DNA from 2 places in the Oikeobacillus pervagus genome. Region 1 is predicted to be linked to the other one. Evidence: a T-box and tRNA genes for the amino acid it is inferred to sense, from the RefSeq annotation. Region 1 holds a T-box; the other holds one or more tRNA genes.
The links. A T-box is a leader RNA that pairs with one kind of tRNA and senses whether it is charged. The one in region 1 lies ahead of pheS (phenylalanine--tRNA ligase subunit alpha), so its partner is inferred to be a tRNA-Phe.
Positions count from the first base shown of each region.

Region 1 (7,266 bases):
AAAATGCTTCCAACAATAATCCAAAGTACCGCTGGAATCCAGCCGAACACAACAGCGGAAATCGGGCCAACGATCGGACCTCCCCCCGCAATCGTCGCAAAATGATGTCCAAGTAAAACAGGCTTTCTGGCGGAAACATAGTCAACTCCATCCGCCATCGTCTTTGCCGGTGTTGGTCTATTTGGGTCAATATCTAGCTTTTTATCTAGGAATTTTCCATAGGTGAAATAGGCAATAATGAAGATAATTCCTGAAACCATTAATAATGTTAATAAATTCATTGTTGTTCACGCTCCCCTTTCAATATTTTTCCAATGGCAGATACAAAAGGTTTTCCTTTCCGATGAATCGTGATCGTTTGATTTTGCACATGAACTAAACCAAGATAAATTTCAATCCAGCCATGAATACCGTAATGAAGAAACTTTACTTTACGTGTCTTTTTCACCTCCTTTAATAAGGTCTGATCTGTTGGTTGATCGGTGATGATCAGTCCAATTAGGACCGTTGACATATGCTCATCATGTGATGGAATATAATGATCTGCTTGCTGAATTATATTGTGCAAATATTGATGAACCCAAGTGGTTGATAGTTCTATTTTAGGTGAGATGACGAAGACAATTTGCTGGTTTTCAACTCCCCATATTTTGATACTTTTGGATAGCATATATTTTTCATCTTTACGTAGATGATGGGCAATAAAATCGATAGAAGTATCCCCTAGTGGTACATTTTCCTCAATATTGAAAAAAGGGGCATAGGTGTCTTGAAGTTTTTTTATAAAAGTGGGTGTTTGAGTTGTCAAAATGACTCCCCCTTCTTGAAAGAATTAAAATCGCTTCAATCCTTTCACTTGTAATGTTTTAAATACGGAAAAACCAGTAAGGTAAAAATGAATGTGACGATCTTTGAATTCCAGAACTTGATCAATAAAGATAGAAATCCCTTCTACCTTTTGATGATGAAATAAATTCTCGAAATCAGGTTTGACAAAGGTTACCTCCGCTTCCATCCCCCCAACACAGCAGTTTCCAGGTTGAAAGGGTTTCACAACGATAACAGGTTCTGCAGTTTTTGAAAAAAGCCATTGTGTCGCTTTTTCATCAAATGTAATCGTGTAATCCATTGAACCCTCTCCTTCCAAATTTTTAGATAATTCGGAATTCTAACCCTACTTATATGTACGAAAAAAATGGACATTATATGCTATAAAGTGAAACTTCACTCAGTGCGGTTTTTTCAATATTTTTATATAAAATACATAATGAAAAAGCAGAGTTTTGTATATTATCATGATTTTCAGTATAATTTTTACTATAACGTAATGAAATGGAGGTTTTTAAAATGACAAAGATGGATGAAACATTAGTCATGTTAAAAGAACTAACAGATGCTAGAGGGATTCCCGGAAATGAGCGTGAAGTTCGGGAAGTAATGAAAAAATACATAGAGCCATTATCAGATGAAATGACGACCGATCATTTAGGAAGTCTCATCGCCAAAAAAGTTGGGGATGAAAATGGTCCAAAAATCATGGTGGCAGGCCATTTGGATGAAGTTGGGTTTATGGTAACCCAAATTGATGATAAGGGATTTATTCGTTTTCAAACGGTTGGCGGCTGGTGGTCGCAAGTTATGCTCGCTCAGCGTGTGACGATTGTAACTAGAAAGGGAGATGTAACCGGAATTATCGGTTCGAAACCACCCCATATTTTACCTGCTGAAGCACGTAAAAAACCTATTGATATTAAGGATATGTTCATTGATATTGGAGCATCTAGTAGAAAAGAGGCGGAGGAATGGGGAGTCCGACCTGGGGATATGATCACTCCATATTTTGAATTTACCGTCATGAACAATGAGAAAATGCTATTGGCAAAAGCATGGGATAATCGAATTGGCTGTGCGATTGCCATTGATGTCTTAAAATATATTCAAAATAAAAAACATGAAAACATCGTGTATGGTGTTGGAACCGTTCAAGAGGAAGTTGGATTACGTGGAGCCAAAACGAGTGCCAATACCATTCTTCCAGATATTGCTTTCGGTGTAGACGTTGGGATTGCTGGTGATACACCGGGAATTTCGGAAAAAGATGCGATGAGCAAAATGGGGAAAGGCCCACAGATCATTCTGTATGATGCTTCAATGGTTTCTCATAAAGGATTACGCGATTTTGTTACAAATGTAGCAGATGAATTGAATATTCCATACCAATTTGATGCGATTGCTGGTGGAGGAACCGATTCAGGATCGATCCATTTAACAGCGAGTGGAGTCCCTACTTTATCGGTCACGATTGCTACACGTTATATCCATTCACATGCGGCGATGCTTCATCGTGATGACTTTGAAAATGCTGTAAAACTTTTAGGAGAAGTGATTCTCCGTTTAGATCGTGACGCTGTGAATAAAATTACATTTGAATAAGTCATAAGAAGCCCCCAGATCCTTTGTCTGGGGGGTTCAAAAATAATAAAGCTAGGGAAAACGATTGCATACAGAATAATTATCTTCTTAATCCTTCTTCTAATGTTTGTAGCATGACCTGTTGCTCCTTGGAGTCAGCATTTTTCCAAAAAACTTCAAATAATACCCCAAGACCAGGAAGCATTTTCTCTTCACCACTTTGAATGGCATCCACGATGGTATCTTGAAGCTGAGATTGACTGTGGCCAGTCACATTGTGAAGGACGGCCCCTCTTAAGTTGAAATTCATTTCATTAGCCCCTTTCTACAGCAATTACATTCCTATTTTCCCCAGGTAGATATTCAATATGCATTCGCATTACGTTATAATAAGAAAATTGAAATGAAACGAAAAGGTAGGAGAGAATAGGTGGACTATATCCAATCGGCAAAAAACCCGAAAGTAAAGCAATGGAAAAAATTATTAACCAAAAAAGGACGTGAACAAACAGGGCTATACCTATTAGAAGGGTTCCATTTAGTAGAGGAGGCCCTTCAGTTTAAAAATGAAATTGAGGAAATCCTTTATTCTGAAAACATCATGATCCCCTCACATTGGAATATGGATCATGTCAAGATAACGACGATCTCAGAAGAGGTTTCCAAGGCGATTTCTGAAACAGAATCCTCCCAAGGAATTTTTGCTATTTGTAAAAAGCATCAGTATGAAGAAAAAATGATGGAAAAGGGAAAGTCCTTCTTACTCATTGATGCTGTTCAAGATCCGGGGAATGTTGGAACGATGATTCGAACAGCAGATGCTGCTGGGATTGATTTAGTCATTCTTGGTGACGGAACTGTCGATCTCTATAATTCGAAGGTGTTACGATCAGCACAAGGAAGCCATTTTCATTTATCAATAATTTCCATGTCATTACAAAAAGCAATCTCATTATTACAAGAAAAAGGGGTACCAGTATTTGGGACATCTTTGCAATCAGCTGAATCTTATAAAAAGGTGACGATAGATGATTCCTTTGCGATGATTGTTGGGAATGAAGGAAATGGAGTTTCAGAGGAACTATTGCAGACAACAAACCAAAATGTATTTATCCCCTTATACGGCCGGAGTGAATCTTTAAATGTAGCAGTGGCAGCCGGGATTTTGTTATTTCATTTTCAAGACAGCTTGAAAAGTAACTGAAAATTATACTATAATATGTAACATATGAAATTTTGGATAAAATAAAGACGAAGACAGAGAAAAGTACTTTATAAGTTTTCGAAAAGGGAGAAAATGCCTGAGACTGAAAGCATTTTTACGAAGAATGTAAGGGAAGTTCATCTCTCGAGTTGGCATCGGGACCGTTTTTTATGAAGGCACTTTTACTACAAAAAGTTTATGGAAAATGCCTTTATTCTAAATGTAAAGATGCATCGGTGTAGCCGTTATCAAAATGAAGTGAGCGCAAATTGATTGTGCTAATAAGGGTGGTACCGCGAAAACAGCCTCGTCCCTTTCTTAGGGAAGGGCTTTTTTTTATGTTTAAAAACCATTGGTTACACCAGTTTCAGGTAGGATGAACAAAGAAAGTCCATCCCATAGGCAAAAATCACTGGTTACTTGATAAACCTGCTAGAAAAAGGAGGAAATATTGTGGAACAAAAGTTAAAGGAACTACAGCAAGAAGCATTGCAAAAAGTCGATCAAGCTGAAGATTTAAAACAATTAAATGAAGTTCGAGTAGCTTATTTAGGGAAAAAAGGCCCTATTACGGAGGTACTTCGTGGAATGGGGAAACTTTCTCCAGAAGAACGTCCCAAAATGGGAGCATTAGCTAATGAAGTAAGGGAATCGATTTCTTCTAAAATTGAAGCAAAACAAGCAGAGCTAGAAGAAGCAGCAATCCAAAAACAGCTGGAGGAACAATCGATTGATGTTACATTACCAGGGAGACCTATTTATTCTGGAAATCATCACCCACTTACACGTGTAGTGGAAGAAGTGGAAGATCTATTTATTAGTATGGGCTATACAATTGCAGAAGGTCCAGAAGTGGAACAAGATTACTATAATTTTGAAGCATTAAACTTACCAAAGGATCACCCTGCAAGAGATATGCAAGATACATTTTATATAACAGAAGAAATCCTGATGAGAACCCATACATCACCTGTACAAGCGAGAACCATGAAAAAACATCAAGGAAAAGGACCTGTGAAAATTATTTGCCCAGGGAAAGTTTACAGACGAGACCATGATGATGCGACACACTCCCATCAATTTATGCAAATTGAAGGTCTGGTCGTAGATGAAAATATTCGCATGAGTGATTTAAAAGGAACTTTAGAAGTATTTGCGAAAAAAATGTTCGGAGAAGATCGTGAAATCCGTCTTCGTCCAAGTTTCTTCCCATTCACAGAACCATCTGTTGAAGTCGATGTTTCTTGTTTCTCTTGTGGAGGAAAAGGTTGTTCGATTTGTAAAAAAACAGGATGGATTGAAATGCTAGGAGCGGGAATGGTTCATCCAAATGTGCTAGAGATGGCTGGATTTGACTCTAAGAAATATACTGGATTTGCATTCGGAATCGGAGTGGAAAGAATCGCGATGCTACGATATGGAATCGATGATATTCGCCACTTATACGCAAATGATATCCGTTTTCTTAAACAATTTTCACGAGTAGAAAAATAGTAGCGCATTCAATTAATAGGAGGTAAACTAATATGTTTGTTTCATATAAATGGCTTCAAGAGTATGTTGATTTATCGGGCATAGATGCAAACGATTTGGCAGAAAAAATTACACGAAGCGGGATCGAAGTAGAAGGGGTAGAATGTCCGAGCGATGAAATCAAAAATGTAGTCGTCGGTTATGTTGTTGAATGTGAACAACATCCAAATGCAGATAAATTAAATATATGTCAAGTTGATTTGGGAGAGGGAGATCCTGTTCAAATTATTTGCGGGGCTCCAAACATTGCCAAAGGTCAAAAAGTGGTGGTGGCCAAAGTAGGTGCCGTCTTACCAGGAAACTTTAAAATTAAAAAGGCAAAACTTCGTGGAGAACCATCAAATGGGATGATCTGTTCCTTACAAGAATTAGGAATTGAGGGAAAGATCACACCAAAGGAATATGCAGAAGGAATTTTTGTATTCCCAAATGACGTAGAAGTGGGATCGAATGCCCTTGCACAATTAAATTTAGATGATCATGTTTTAGAACTAGGATTAACTCCAAATCGTTCGGATTGTTTAAGTATGCTTGGTGTTGCGTATGAAGTGGCAGCCATTCTTAAGAAGGATGTCAAACTTCCTCATCCAAAAGCAGATGAAAGTAATGAAAAAGCGACAGACTATATTTCCGTTTCGATTGATGCGAAGGAAGACAATCCATTATATATTGCCAAAGTCATTAAAAATGTGAAAGTAGCACCATCGCCTTTATGGATGCAAACTCGATTGATGTCTGCGGGGATTCGTCCTCATAACAATGTCGTGGATATTACAAACTTTATTTTATTAGAATATGGTCAACCTCTTCATGCTTTTGATTATCAACGCCTTGGCTCTAAAGAGATTGTCGTCCGCCGTGCCCATCAAGGGGAAAAAATGACGACATTAGATGATGTGGAACGCATGTTATCAAGTGAACATTTAGTCATTACAAATGGTCAGGAACCTATTGCTCTTGCTGGAGTGATGGGTGGAGCGAATTCAGAAGTGCAAAATGATACGACGACTGTACTCATCGAATCTGCTTATTTCAATGGTCAAATTGTTCGAAAGGCTTCGAAGGATCATGGATTACGCAGTGAAGCGAGTGCCCGTTTTGAAAAAGGAGTTGACCCCAACCGTGTTCATGCGGCGGCAGAAAGAGCGGCCCAATTACTACAACAATACGCGGGTGGAGAAGTCCTTCAAGGTAGTGTGATAGCTGGAGAAATGAATCGTGAGCCAAAAAAGATTTCTATTTCATTGGAAAAAATAAATCGGGTATTAGGTACTACATTATCAACCGAAGAAGTGACAGCTATTTTCACTAGCCTAAAATTTGAAAATGTTGTCGATGGTCATACATTCCAAGTAACGGTTCCAACTAGACGAGGTGATATTACAATTGAAGAAGATCTTGTTGAAGAAGTTGCTCGTCTATATGGGTATGATCGCTTGCCGACAACATTGCCGGTTGGAGTAGCGATTCCAGGTGGGCTGACAAAATATCAAGAGAAACGCCGTGTAGTTCGCCATTTATTAGAAGGGGCAGGGTTATATCAAGCTTTGACTTATTCGTTAACAAGTGAAGAGAAAAGTACGCAATTTGCATTAAATAAGAGAGAGTCAATTGGTTTAGCTATGCCTATGAGTGAAGAAAGAAGTTTTCTACGTCAAAGCATAATTCCACAATTATTAGAAAGTGTTTCATACAATGTGGCCCGCCGAAATGATGCGGTCGGATTTTATGAATTAGGAACAATCTTCCTAAAGAACAATGAAAATGAATTGCCAGAAGAAAGAGAACACTTAGCAGGGGCAATCACAGGATTATGGGAAACTCATGAATGGCAAGGAGAAAAGAAACCAGTTGATTTCTTTGTCGTCAAAGGGATTGTAGAAGGTCTATTTAAAAAGCTTTCTATAGAGAGTAGCATTGAGTTTCAAAAGGCTAAATTAGATGGCCTGCATCCAGGACGTACAGCCAAGATTTTATTCAATGGAGAAGTACTTGGAATCATCGGGCAAGTCCACCCGCAACTTCAAAAAGAGTTAGATTTGAAAGATACTTATGTATTCGAATTGGATGCGACTTATCTTTTAGAAAAAGAGGCGTCTCCATTACATTATGAGCCA
Region 1 covers NZ_JAUSUC010000020.1:39,574-46,839, reverse strand. Annotated here, with positions in the region: gene J2S13_RS09275 (carbon starvation CstA family protein) at 1-281, opposite strand, end outside; gene J2S13_RS09270 (DUF8052 family protein) at 278-808, opposite strand; gene J2S13_RS09265 (CC/Se motif family (seleno)protein) at 833-1,129, opposite strand; gene J2S13_RS09260 (M42 family metallopeptidase) at 1,348-2,433, shown strand; gene sspI (small acid-soluble spore protein SspI) at 2,513-2,722, opposite strand; gene J2S13_RS09250 (TrmH family RNA methyltransferase) at 2,843-3,616, shown strand; T-box leader at 3,658-3,934, shown strand; gene pheS (phenylalanine--tRNA ligase subunit alpha) at 4,070-5,110, shown strand; gene pheT (phenylalanine--tRNA ligase subunit beta) at 5,143-7,266, shown strand, end outside.

Region 2 (7,266 bases), on a different contig from region 1:
TCTTTCTGGTCATCTACATCCATCGGCAGGATACTATGATCATTTCCATCGCCAACATGACCAAAAATGGCCGCATCAATTTTATACTGATCTGCTAGTTTTCTAGTATTGGTTATAGCTTCAGGCAATTTTGAAATGGGGACACAAATATCTGTAGACATTGGCATAGCGAACAATTCGTCTTACCTCTTCTTTATCAACTGGAAAAACAACAACATCCGGCAATTTTCCTGGATGATAAGATATTCCATGACCATGCTGAATTAAAACCATTTCATTCGTCGAAATTCTACTCTCTTCTCCAACTATTTGAAGCAAATCTTCGCGAAGCTTCAATTAAATCCCCCCTTTTTTAGGATCATCCCGTCCATCTTATTAAAGAAAACATGCGATTTTGGATGGGTTTAGTTTCATTCACTATGGATGAATTATCACGTATCCCATCCATCCAATTAGTAAAATATTTGGAGAAATCAACACCACCGATAGCCATCTTATATTTTTGCTTAGGGATAAAGCGGCCCCGAGGTAAAAGAATGGGAAGATCACCCCCCACCATTCAAAATGTGGCGTTGCAGTTAAGTAGAGTGATAATGGAGTGACTAGTAAGCAAGAAATCACTAGAAATATCGGCCTTTTTAAAATTAAAGCGATAAACGAAAATATAATGGAAGCTATCATAAATGGCCAAAAAAACAACCCCACTCCCGCACCTCCTTTAACCCCTCTATTGTGGAATTTTCTTAAAGCAAAATCAATTCGCCACTGGTCATTAATCTATTGGTAAATAAAGAAACTTATTTAGTTAGTATACTAGATTAATTTGGAGAAATCAACACCACCGATAGCCATCTCATATTTTTGCTTAGGGATAAAGCGGCCCCGAGGTAAAAGAATGGGAAGATCACCCCCCACCATTCAAAATGTGGCGTTGCAGTTAAGTAGAGTGATAATGGAGTGACTAGTAAGCAAGAAATCACTAGAAATATCGGCCTTTTTAAAATTAAAGCGATAAACGAAAATATAATGGAAGCTATCATAAATGGCCAAAAAAACAACCCCACTCCCGCACCTCCTTTAACCCCTCTATTGTGGAATTTTCTTAAAGCAAAATCAATTCGCCACTGGTCATTAATCTATTGGTAAATAAAGAAACTTATTTAGTTAGTATACTAGATTAAATACAAAAAAACCACAAAATGGAAATCTCCATTTTGTGGTTTTTTTCTATGACCCGTACGGGATTCGAACCCGTGTTACCGCCGTGAAAGGGCGGTGTCTTAACCGCTTGACCAACGGGCCATTTATTTGGCTCCGCAGGTAGGATTCGAACCTACGACCGATCGGTTAACAGCCGATAGCTCTACCACTGAGCTACTGCGGAATCATCATCTAATGATGAAATTTTGGAGCGGGTGATGGGAATCGAACCCACGACAACAGCTTGGAAGGCTGTAGTTTTACCACTAAACTACACCCGCTTAAATTGGAGGCGGCAACCGGATTTGAACCGGTGATAAAGGTTTTGCAGACCTCTGCCTTACCACTTGGCTATGCCGCCAACAAGAACTGGGCTAGCAGGATTCGAACCTACGAATGACGGAGTCAAAGTCCGTTGCCTTACCACTTGGCTATAGCCCAATAATATGTAAGTCATTACAGGGGCAGTAGGAATCGAACCCACACTGGAGGTTTTGGAGACCTCTGTTCTACCGTTAAACTATGCCCCTAAATGGTGGAGGGGGGCAGATTCGAACTGCCGAACCCATAGGGAGCGGATTTACAGTCCGCCGCGTTTAGCCACTTCGCTACCCCTCCATTATATGAATGAAATAAGATAAATATTCTGAACGTCTTACAGATCAAACAAAATTTTTTTTAGTAGATTAAGATGAAATATGGTGGCTCAGGACGGAATCGAACCGCCGACACAAGGATTTTCAGTCCTTTGCTCTACCGACTGAGCTACTGAGCCAGTGTATACCATGATGGCGGAGGAAGAGGGATTCGAACCCCCGCGCGGTTTAACCCGCCTGTCGGTTTTCAAGACCGATCCCTTCAGCCGGACTTGGGTATTCCTCCATAAAAGTAAAGATCATAGCGGCGGAGGGAATCGAACCCACGACCTCACGGGTATGAACCGTACGCTCTAGCCAGCTGAGCTACGCCGCCATTATATCGTTCAATATTGGTGGAGCCTAGCGGGATCGAACCGCTGACCTCCTGCGTGCAAAGCAGGCGCTCTCCCAGCTGAGCTAAGGCCCCAAAATGGAAATATAGATAACGCGCCCGAGAGGAGTCGAACCCCTAACCTTTTGATCCGTAGTCAAACGCTCTATCCAATTGAGCTACGGGCGCAAGTGGTGCCGAGAACCGGAATCGAACCGGTACGGTAGTCACCTACCGCAGGATTTTAAGTCCTGTGCGTCTGCCAGTTCCGCCACCCCGGCAAATGGTGAGCCATGAAGGACTCGAACCTTCGACCCTCTGATTAAAAGTCAGATGCTCTACCAACTGAGCTAATGGCTCATTTTATCATAATCATTACACTTATGGTGGAGGATGACGGGATCGAACCGCCGACCCCTTGCTTGTAAGGCAAGTGCTCTCCCAGCTGAGCTAATCCTCCATTCTCAAAATAAAGTAAATCAATTCTTTAAATCGGAAATAAATCCTTTCCAATATAACCTTTTATTACTTATTTTATCTTGTTGCGACGTTTTATATATTATCAGGAATAAAAGTAATAGTCAAGCATTTATGAAATATTTTTTTACACTAGGATGAAACCTTATGAAAATGAATGAAAGATTAAAAGAAAAGATTTGTTTTTCACATATAGATTTGCTTATGGATCGTTTACACAAGCACTTTTCTTACTGTTTTTCATATCATATCAACGAGGAACCCTTGAGGAGGTTTAAAAGTAGATGGATCCCTATTATCAATATTTCAATGCCCCTAATGAAGCCCCAATTAATTTTTATGACTATTCATATGATCGAAAGACCCATGATATTGTGAGTCTTTTTCAAAAAGCCATTAATGGAGAATATACAGCCATTCAATGCTATGGAAAAATCGCCAATATGGCCCCAAATCCGGAAGAGAGAAATCAAATTATCGAAATTAAACAAGATGAAATACGTCATCTACGACAATTCACTCAAATGTATACTACCTTAACCGGACGAAAACCTACTCCACAAATGACAGAACGTTGTCCGACCACTTATCGGGAAGGACTTCATTTCAGTGTAAAAGACGAGCAAGAAACGGTTGATTTCTATCTAGATCTAGCTGAAATGGTATCCGATCAAAAAATGAAACAAATCATTCAAAGAGCAGCCGCTGATGAACAAAATCATGCCGTTTGGTTTTTATATTATTTATTCAGGTTAAAACGCTGAAAAATCAGGCTTCATTCTACGACGAATGAAGCCTCGCTAGATTTTGTCACGTTAACGAACACAAATATCTTGAATCATTGAAGTCGGGTGATCGCGTGGGATCTATGTTTTTAGATGTGTCTGTTTTTCCTCGCTATAATAAACAAATCTAGCTAGGATCCTTTCCCCTTAATGGTTTCAACTTCATTCCCTCGTGTTTCCCAAAAACGACCACAAGTTCCTACCATTTGCATATCATGGTAAATAGTATGTATGCTACATATATACAGGATGAAAGGTGGAGAAATAAAGATGAACATACAGAATGTAAAACAGTTCATGGAGTATCATAATGAAAGATTTACGAAACGAATCATTTTTAAAGAAGGACCCAGCACGACATTTGTCCTGAATTTCAAGCCCGGACAAGAGTTACCTGCACATAAACACCCAAACAGTAATGTTCATTTACTCGTGTTAACTGGCGAGGGAACATTTACAATCGATGGCAAACAGATCAAGGCATCAGAATTAGATTCGCTCATTTGCACAAGTGAGCAAGAACTTTCTTTCAAAAATGACGGGAAAGAAGATGCCAGTCTTTATGTTGTTCTAAGCACTATTCCAAATTGACCAATACACACAAGATCGTTAAAAAATTAGATGGCGATGTCCTTATTTTTGGGGGACATCGCCCTTTTCGGTACGATTCTACCCATCATTCCGACTTTTCGGGTAAAATGGACTCCATAAGAATTCAACATATAAGAAAGGGTCTGTATAAATGAAGAAAAAATATTGTGTCATTGGCGCTGGGATTCTTGGGGCATCTACTGCCTATCATCTAGCAAAGGCCGGGGAAGAAGTCGTGATCATGGATCGTAAAGACAAAGGACAAGCAACAGATGCAGCAGCAGGGATTGTTTGCCCTTGGCTTTCACAACGTCGTAACAAAGCATGGTATAGACTCGCCAAAAATGGGGCGCGTTACTATCCTGAATTAATGACAGATCTTCAAAAAGACGGAGAAGAACACACGGGATATGCCCGAGTCGGAGCCATCAGTCTCCATCATGACCATGAAAAATTACTAGCAATGAAAGAACGGGCATTAAAGCGCCGGGAAGAAGCTCCTGAAATCGGCGAAGTAAAAATCCTCACACCTGAGGAAACCAAAAAAAGATTCCCTCCCCTACTAGAGGGCCTTGGTTCTGTTTTTGTCAGTGGGGCTGCTCGTGTAGATGGTCGAGCATTACGAGATGCGTTAATACGATCTGCTAAACGATATGGGGCTACTTTCATACAGGGGGATGCGAAATTACTACATCATGATAGACAAAAAACAAGTGTTCAAGTGAATGAACATGAAATTATTCCAGAAAAAATAATCATAACAGCTGGAGCTTGGGCAGACGAGTTGTTAAAGCCTCTTGGGATCCAATTTAATGTTTATTTTCAAAAAGCCCAAATTGTCCATTTACATCTCCCCCATACGAAAACAGATACATGGCCAGTGGTCATGCCACCAAGTGATCAATACATATTAGCATTCCAAGATCGGATTATCGCTGGGGCCACTCATGAAAATAATGTAGGTTTCGATCACCGCATGACCGCTAGTGGAATTCATGAAGTCTTGGGAAAGGCATTACATTACGCACCTGGATTAGCAGATAGCACCGTCCTTGAAGTACGAGTCGGATTCCGACCATTTACCCCAGGGTTTCTCCCGATTATTGGACCAATCCCCCAATATAATGAGATCCTCGTGGCAAATGGCCTTGGAGCTTCTGGCCTTACAGTGGGCCCTTATCTTGGATCGGAACTGGCAAAACTAGCATTAGATAGGGAAATGGAGATTGACCTAGCGGATTATGATGTCGAAAACGCCATCGAATAACCCAACCATTCACTCGGGTATGTATACTTTCACTACTCGGGTGAAATATCCTCCCATTAAAATGAGAGAGGTTCTAGCCGCTTATCTAAACAACCGAAATAGAAACATCAACTCAACTCGACTGTTATCTGAATCTATCTCTCTCTCATTTTTAATACGAAATTTCCAAATTCGCCCTATTTATATTTCTGCTTCCAAGGTATTACGCCCCGAACCCCTCCACTAGGATCCAACATATCACCGTCGTATCTTGGAATCAAATGAAGATGAACATGAAAAATCGTTTGCCCAGCCGCTCCCCCACAGTTGATTCCAATATTATAGCCGTGCGGTTCATACTTTTGATCTAAGAGCTTCTTCCCCTTCTCCATTAAGTCATTCATTGCCATCCGTTCCTCTAATGTTGTATCAAAAAAATCACTTACATGACGTTTGGGGATAATTAGAAGATGACCACGACTCACAGGAAACCGATCAAAAAAAGCTAAAGCCCATTGGTTTTCTAATAAAATGATTAATTGTTCTTGATTACAAAAATGACAAGATTGCATGGCATTATCATTCCCCTTTCCTAGCGAAATACTCCATCAGTCGTTTTTCACATACTTCCCTCGTCCAATGAAAAAGGATGTCCTCGTCTTCGTTTAGTACATCAAAATTGAGCTTGAAAATATTTTTTTCAAAAGATATCATCCCTTGGGAAGATCCACTCCATTTAGACATCGGCATTTTGGCGATTAAATTGGCTACTTTCTTTTCCTCATACTTCCATAATGTACGAGAGGATTTATCTGAAAAATCGATTCGCTTTCGATACTCTTTCTCCATCAAATAATGATGAAAAAATGGGGCTATTTCCTCAGGTGTTGTGGATCGATACCAATTATGTTTCCCCTTTTTTAGCATTCCAAGCAATACAATCATTTTATAACTTTTTTGCATGCCTGTTTTTTCGATCTCTTTTAGCCAATTTTCATAACGGATATATAGTTCTATTTCCTTTTCAGTTAATTCTTCCGCCCAATGTAAAAAAGCAAAATAGGATTTAAATTCTTTATAATATTGAATCACTTCGATAGTTCCATTTAAAAATAATTCTTGATATGTAGGACGTCGCCCCAACTCTTCTTTTAATTGCATATAAGCATTTTTCAGCTTTTCTTTACGTGGTTGCCGCTTTTTACGTAGTTCTTCCAATAAATTAATAGATTGTATGTCTAAATTGAATTCACAACTTTCAGGAATGACAGGAGCAATTTTTCTGTTCTTTGTTTTTTTCAACTCAACCTGAAATAGGGATAGCTTTATATCGGCGTTACGGTAGTTCCCAATTAAATCGATAATTACACAATGACTTTTGGAAGAATGAAGTCGCAATCCCCTTCCAATTTGCTGGGTAAAAACAGTTAAAGACTCTGTTGGGCGTGCAAACAAAATCGTATCAACAGATGGGATATCAATCCCTTCATTAAATAAATCAACGGTGAAAATCGCATCCAGTTTCTTCTCTTCTAATTGATTGATTGCCTCCTTTCTTCCTATATCTTGTTGCTTTGAATGTAGACTAACGGTTTGATAACCACTTCGATTAAAAAATTGGGAAAGAAAATTAGCTTGTCTTATTGAAGAGCAAAATATTAATGATCTAGTTTGTTTATGTTCCTCCCAAGCTAATAAAATCTTTTGAGCCATTTCTTCCTTTAGTTGTGCCTGTAGAAGTTGTTCTTGATCATATTTCGAACCTAACCAGCGAATTTGACTATAGTCCGTATCATCATAGACTCCATAATAATGGAAAGGGGCTAACCACCCGCGTTGGACGGCTTCAATAAAATCGATCCTATAGGCAATATTCCCATCGCAAATTGCATATACATCTTTTTGGTCGTTTCGATCTGGTGTTGCTGTTATGCCAAGTAAAAATTCTGGTTGAAAATAATCGATCATTTTTTGATAAGATTGCGAAGCTGCATGATG
Region 2 covers NZ_JAUSUC010000036.1:24,345-31,610, reverse strand. Annotated here, with positions in the region: gene J2S13_RS12690 (FAD-linked oxidase C-terminal domain-containing protein) at 1-167, opposite strand, end outside; gene J2S13_RS12685 (hypothetical protein) at 121-336, opposite strand; tRNA gene J2S13_RS12680 (tRNA-Glu) at 1,231-1,302, opposite strand; tRNA gene J2S13_RS12675 (tRNA-Asn) at 1,310-1,384, opposite strand; tRNA gene J2S13_RS12670 (tRNA-Gly) at 1,408-1,481, opposite strand; tRNA gene J2S13_RS12665 (tRNA-Cys) at 1,488-1,561, opposite strand; tRNA gene J2S13_RS12660 (tRNA-Gln) at 1,570-1,641, opposite strand; tRNA gene J2S13_RS12655 (tRNA-Trp) at 1,660-1,730, opposite strand; tRNA gene J2S13_RS12650 (tRNA-Tyr) at 1,734-1,818, opposite strand; tRNA gene J2S13_RS12645 (tRNA-Phe) at 1,900-1,975, opposite strand; tRNA gene J2S13_RS12640 (tRNA-Ser) at 1,990-2,082, opposite strand; tRNA gene J2S13_RS12635 (tRNA-Met) at 2,099-2,172, opposite strand; tRNA gene J2S13_RS12630 (tRNA-Ala) at 2,190-2,265, opposite strand; tRNA gene J2S13_RS12625 (tRNA-Arg) at 2,285-2,358, opposite strand; tRNA gene J2S13_RS12620 (tRNA-Leu) at 2,362-2,450, opposite strand; tRNA gene J2S13_RS12615 (tRNA-Lys) at 2,454-2,529, opposite strand; tRNA gene J2S13_RS12610 (tRNA-Val) at 2,554-2,629, opposite strand; gene J2S13_RS12605 (ferritin-like domain-containing protein) at 2,931-3,410, shown strand; gene J2S13_RS12600 (cupin domain-containing protein) at 3,702-4,022, shown strand; gene J2S13_RS12595 (NAD(P)/FAD-dependent oxidoreductase) at 4,174-5,289, shown strand; gene J2S13_RS12590 (HIT family protein) at 5,466-5,840, opposite strand; gene J2S13_RS12585 (DEAD/DEAH box helicase family protein) at 5,848-7,266, opposite strand, start outside.
Region 2: it has a tRNA-Phe gene. The T-box ahead of pheS (phenylalanine--tRNA ligase subunit alpha) is inferred to sense a tRNA for this amino acid. The anticodon was not compared.